2 regions of the Levilactobacillus muriae genome follow, and region 1 is predicted to be linked to the other one. Evidence: riboswitches for the same ligand, from Rfam matches in the RefSeq annotation. Region 1 holds a riboswitch; the other holds the start of a gene.
The links. Region 1 has a riboswitch for thiamine pyrophosphate ahead of ACKTSF_RS11825 (RNA-guided endonuclease InsQ/TnpB family protein). Riboswitches for the same ligand answer to the same signal wherever they lie in the genome.

Region 1 (3,146 bases):
TCTCGCGACATGATCCGGGCCAGTATCAAGACGGGCATGCAGCCAACCATCGACTCCGCCAAGACCGTGGGGATTGTGAGTCTGCCGGGAATGATGTCCGGGGTGATTTTTGCTGGTGTGGACCCGGTTCGAGCAATTAAGTATCAGATCATGGTCACCTTCATGTTAATGTCGGCGACGAGTATTGGCTCGGTATTGGCCTGTTACTGGGCCTACCGAGAGTTCTATAATGAACGTAAACAATTAGTTGGTTCGTCAAATTAGGAGGAAAATATATGGCACATCGAAAAGTTGCGTTGGTTACAGGTGCATCGTCAGGAATTGGCAATGCGATTGCACGGAGTTTACATCGAAACGGGGTTACGGTGTACGCCGGGGCGCGGCGGGTCGGCCGGATGAATGATCTCGACGACCTAGGCATCACGACGCTGGCACTTGATATTACCGATCCGGCTAGCGTGGAAAGCGCGGTCGACCGGATCGTCAACGAGACTGGTCGGGTGGATATCTTGGTCAACAATGCCGGGTATGGCTTGATGGGTGCGGTCGAAGACGTTCCCATGGCACAGGCAGAGGACCAATTCAACGTGAACCTCTTTGGGGCGGCACGGCTGATTCAGTCGGTTCTGCCCATGATGCGCCAACAGCACGCCGGTCGGATCATCAACGTGACATCGGTCGATGGCAAGGTGGCCCAGCCCTTTGGCGCGTGGTATGTGGCCTCTAAATTTGCCTTGGAAGGGCTATCAGATGCGCTACGCTTGGAACTCGACCCTCAGGGCATCCACGTGGCGGTGATTGAACCGGGAGCAATCCAATCAGAATGGGCAGATATTGCGGCTGACCATTTGCAGGAACTGTCCGCGAATGGCCCGTATGAGAAGGATGCTGGCCGAGCAGCGGCGATTCTAAAGGCTGTCAAGAAGTTCTCCAGTAAGCCCAAGGTCGTTGCCCGGTTGGTGGACAAGGCGGCACTGTCTCGGCGGCCCAAGACCCGTTACTCGGCGGGCGCGGGGAGTCAAATCTTGTGGGTGCGGCGTTTCCTGTCCGATAAGATGATTGACCGCATGTGGCAAGTCATTGGTAAAGCGGCTGAACAGATTACCCGGTAACGCGAGAACCGTTGACGTGGCGGTAAAACCTGTTATGCTTAAATTAACCAGTACACTAGGGGTGTCCACGACGGGCTGAGATGCGGCGAACTCCGCAATCCCTTGGAACCTGTCAAGCTCAAACTTGCGAAGGGAATGTGTCGTGGCACGGCAACGGGCCGCCAGTTCACTAACTTTGTGAGCTAGCGGCCCGTTTTTATTAAAACTAAGGCAGAAAACCCACGATTTCAATCGCTGGATGAATGTCAGAACTTAAACCCTCCTTAAACATACGTTCCCCTATTGGACTACCGGATATGGTATACTAAGTCCAACCTACAGGGGAGGTAGCCGATGGTTAAACTAGGACGTACGATTAAGTTGCGACTCTATCTAGACACGATTCAAGCCGGTGAATTTCTAGCTATGACCCAAGAATATCAGCGATTAGCGAACATTGTCAGCCAGTGGGTCTTTGACCACGACTTTCCACTGAGTTGGTTGAAAATAAATAACCATCTGTATAAAAAGTTTAGACAAGAATCGGCGCTCAATAGTCAAATGGTGCAATCGGTCTTTCGCACGGTTGTCGCTCGTTACAAGACGGTTCAGGAACAAATGAAACAACATGCTTATCGCTACAAGGCAACCGATAATAAGTGGATTCAAATTCCGCGAGACTTGACGTGGCTGGAAAAACCGATTTATTTTCGCCGGCCTCAAGCCGATTTGGTTCGTCAGAGTAATTATTCTTTCGTCAATGGCATGACCCAGATCTCCATCACCACTCTTGGGAAGCGAACGAAGCTAGCTTTTACCAATAAAGGTTTTGAAGACTACTTTCAGGGCGACTGGAAGTTAGGGACTGGCAAACTGGTCCACAACCAAGGAAAATGGTTCCTACATATTGGCATCACTAAGGATATCACTGATTTTGACAAAGGAAATAGTCCTCAGATTGTCGGTATTGACCGTGGCGTGCGCTTCTTGGCCACCGCATATGACCATCTGGGAAAGACTACTTTTTTCGATGGTCAGAAGATCCTACTTCGGCGGAAGAAGTTCTTGGAGAATCGGCGCCGTCTCCAAAGTAAAGGGTCCAAGTCAGCCAAGAAGAAGCTGAAGCAACTGGCCCAACGAGAGAACCGCTGGATGGCCGATGTGAATCATCGGTTGGCTAAGACACTCGTTGCATTATACGGTTCACATACGGTTTTTGTTTTGGAAGACTTAACCAACGTGACCTTCAATACCGAAGACTTACCAAAATCCTCACGTAACAGCCATCGTTCTTGGGCTTTTTTCCAACTGGAAGCATTCCTAACGTATAAAGCGCAAGCGGTTCAGAGTGCCGTCGTGAAGGTATCACCAGCATATACCTCGCAACGCTGTCCAAAGTGTGGGCTGATTGTGAAGACTAATCGCCATCATGACACGCACGAGTATTGGTGTGTGCAGTGCCAGTATCGTTGCAATGATGATCGATTGGGCGCAATGAATATTGAGATGCTTGGACATGAATGGTTGAGCGGTGTCAAACGACCCAAGATTCAAAAGCTAACAACTACCGGGTAAACCTGGTAGTTAAACGGGTAGCCGTCAATTACCCGACGATGTTGCCACTACGAGTAGGAGTGTCTAATAGGCATGTTGGACTACTGTGTCGCCAGACACGTGAGCGACAAGCCTCTGAATTCATTCAGGGCAATTGACTTGGGCGTTGTAATGTTGGATGAATAGCCAATCTGATCGGTCAAGACACGCGAAACGTTGGGGAACATGACTTTAGTGTAGGGTTGGTAAATAATGGTAGCTTAATCGAGTTGCTATGACATTTTGGTAAAGAGTAAGTGTGAAGTTTCAGTTGCAGTGAAAGCGATGTATTAGAAATTAGTGTGTTTTGGGGGAGCAGTCTTGGTTTAGGAGCTTCCAATATTAGTCGTGAGGGCGGTTAAAATAGACTCAGCTGTGGGAATATTCTTAGTGGTTTACCACTTAGAATATTGGTGGATTTGAGACGCGATTCTCAGCGGCTTAAATCCAAGCTCGGAGACC
Region 2 (3,146 bases), on a different contig from region 1:
TTGCGAAATTTTAAGTCTAGAATTCCCACGAAGGTCAGGGCGGCATCGCTGCGTTGCGCAATCTGTTCGGCCGGTACCTGTTGATTTTCAAGGGCAAAGCGCAGCTCGTTCTGGACGGTATCCATGGTGAACTGCGTACTGGGCTCCTGAAAGAGCATGGCGACGGTGGCGGCCCGCTGCGTCGGTGCGACAGCGCTGAGTGGGTGGCCATTAAAGGTAATGGCAGTGTCGGCGTTGGGCAGCAGTCCGGCAATCAACTTGAGTAGCGTGGATTTGCCGCCGCCGGATACGCCGGTCAGTAGTGAAAATTTACCAGCGGGAAAGGTGCCAGAAAGGTGATTCAGCACCGGCTGATCTTGCTTCGGATAGGTGTAAGTGAGTGATTGTACCGTGACGGTAGCCAAATAAATTCCCCCAATACTACTTGTCATACTTGAAAATGAGCTGCTGATTATAAGTTGAAAATTAATGTCTGTGGTGAAGCTGGAAGGGCCAGTTGAACACGGCCCTTCCAAGCTTTAAATAGTCTATGTGATTGTATCGTAGGACACAGTTGACTTGAATAAGGGATGGCAAAGTCTTGCTTTTCATTGCACAAATCACAGTGTCAGGTAAGGCGGCAACTGAGATTTAGGCCTTCAAGACGTGGGCACGGACCAGGAGATTGTTGATCAGCTTGGTCAGCACGCCACCGAAGATGAAGACGGACAGCAACCGCACGCAGAACAGGAGTAACAGGAATGGCAGGTGGTAAGCCGCATACCCGTTACGAATCAGGTCCCACGCAAAGGTAACAATGGTCGTGGTCAACGTGCTCATGGCCAACGTGAACCAGCCGTAACGTTTGTAGCCGGTGAAGATGAAACCGAGTTCGGAACCAAAACCTTGGAGTACACCTGAAATTAACGTGCTAGCTCCCCAGATGCCGCCAAGGAACATTTCCACCACGGCACCCAGCAGTTCGCCCAAGGTTGCCGCACCGGGAATCCGAATGACAAAACCAGCGAGAGGACCCGCCATTACCCAGATACCCAACAACAGTTCATTTGCTAGAGGTTGTAACCCAAATGGCGCTAAAGCCGCCGCTAAAATCGTGTAGACCGGACCAATTGCCCAGAAGATAACACCCATAAAAATTGCAATAATCGTCACTAAAATAATATCTCTAATATGCCAACGTTTCATAAACATCCGCCTCCTAAAATTTAGACGCTGAGGGGCCACCAATGCTAAAAAAATCCCCACTAAGTGCATTAGTGGGGTCATTGATAGCTATTGATTACGCGTTCCCTTCGCTGGTATTAGCCAGAGCAGGTTCAATGGGTTTGATCTCAGCCGCGATGGCACCCCAGTCGTATTTGATTAATCTTAGCTTAACGAGTTTATCCGGGAATTGCAACCACAGCCGGTAAAAATCGTTTCTATGGCATGAGCTGTTCAGCGGCGAAATTATTTTTACAACTACGTTACAGTCGCGCCACTATCCCCAAAAGTGCTTTTGGTTGCTGGGGAAGAGTGCTATTCTAATCGTTAGTTGTCTTAATTATTGTCGGATTGGAAGGATTCAAGTTATGCGTAAAGGATATATGAAACGCGGTCTCATCGCTTTTACCGTTGCCATTACGGTGGGCGGTGTGGTCGGTCCGGTTGTGTCGGTGAATGCTGCGACGGGGTATAAGACCGTTAATACGAAATCAATTAAGAAGACGGCCTATCACAAAAAGAGTACTAAAGGGGCCATCTTTAACAAGAAGCACACCCGTAAGGTTATTAACCTAACTGCGCACCCCCACACCACGTGGTATGCCACGAAGCAGGCGACGATGAAGCACGGGAAGACTAGGGGTGTTTACCTCTACATCAAGAATAGCCAAAACAGCGTCAAGGGTTGGATCTGGCGGGGTTACCTAAAGGCGGGCAAAGCACCGTTCGTCTTGACCAAGGCCAAGGCCGCCGTTGCCATGGACGCAAAGACGGGGAAGGTCGTTTGGGCTAAGCATGCTAACACGGCACGCCCAATCGCCTCGGTTTCTAAACTGATGACGTTGTACCTGACGCTGAAGAAAATTGATGGCAAGTCGCGTAACTGGAATCATAAAATCAAGATTACCAGTCGTGGGCTGGTTTCGATGAGTCGTAGCGCCGACTATGGGGGCTTTCACTTTAAGCTGAACCACAAGTACACGGTACGCCAGCTCTACTACGCGGCGTTCCTGGATTCCTCTAACAATTCGGCTATTGCGTTGGGGCAATGGGTCGGCGGTAGTAACGGTAAGTTCATTCGGAAAATGAATGCGCAGGCCAAAGCGTGGAAGATGGGGAAAGCCCACTTCGTTTCAGCATCAGGGTTGGAAAATAGTGACCTGCGACAGTACGGTTACGCGTATGGCAAGGCTAACGCCAACGAGGTTTCGGCCAAGGACGTGGCCTTGATTGCCCGGTACTTGATCACCAAATATCCACGAGTCTTGAAGGATGGTAAGATTGGTTCAATAACGATTAACGGACAGGTTTGTCATAACTATAACAACCTGCTGAAGGGACGAAAATATTACAGGGCCTCTTTGAAAGTTGACGGCTTAAAGACGGGGTACACGCCGTTAGCTGGCTATTGTTTCGTCGGCACCGGTCAAAAGTCTGGGAAGCACCGGGTGATCACGGTTGTCTTACACGATGAGAATGAGTTCACGGAAACTAGGTCACTCATGAACCACGCTTATGGTATGAGTCGCATGAATAATTAGATGATAGGCTGACCTAGAAAATTTAAACCAATAAGGGTCGAAAGTGTTCAGTGGGAATCGGTGGATCCTGGCTGAATACTTTTTGCCTTACCAAGATGTCTAAAGGCCAGTCGGTCGACGAGGGTAGTAATGGTACTCCCCCCAACGATGAAGCCAGCAATTAGTTCAGCCGGCAAGCGATGGATTACGGTAAAATTACGGTCTCAACAACTAGGTTACAAAGTCGTGTAAACCCTTGTCGAAGGTCCATTTACCATGGTAGGCTGACTGTTAGAGTTTCGGAAACGTTTAGAAAAGGGGAATACATACCAATGAGAATGACAAAGTTCAAAGGGTTCATGCTGGCCCTGTTGTTTACGGTGACATTAGGGGCCACCGCAAGTGTTCAGGTGACCGCTAATG

Region 2: another riboswitch for thiamine pyrophosphate. It lies ahead of ACKTSF_RS10805 (ECF transporter S component); the one in region 1 lies ahead of ACKTSF_RS11825 (RNA-guided endonuclease InsQ/TnpB family protein).

What each region holds. Positions count from the first base shown of each region.
Region 1 is NZ_BAAFRU010000019.1:22,346-25,491, forward strand. It holds partial or broken gene ACKTSF_RS11815 (ABC transporter permease) at 1-264, shown strand, start outside; gene ACKTSF_RS11820 (oxidoreductase) at 276-1,112, shown strand; TPP riboswitch at 1,160-1,265, shown strand; gene ACKTSF_RS11825 (RNA-guided endonuclease InsQ/TnpB family protein) at 1,446-2,666, shown strand.
Region 2 is NZ_BAAFRU010000015.1:51,720-54,865, reverse strand. It holds gene ACKTSF_RS10810 (ABC transporter ATP-binding protein) at 1-431, opposite strand, end outside; gene ACKTSF_RS10805 (ECF transporter S component) at 631-1,185, opposite strand; TPP riboswitch at 1,270-1,361, opposite strand; gene ACKTSF_RS10800 (D-alanyl-D-alanine carboxypeptidase family protein) at 1,572-2,744, shown strand; gene ACKTSF_RS10795 (serine hydrolase) at 3,056-3,146, shown strand, end outside.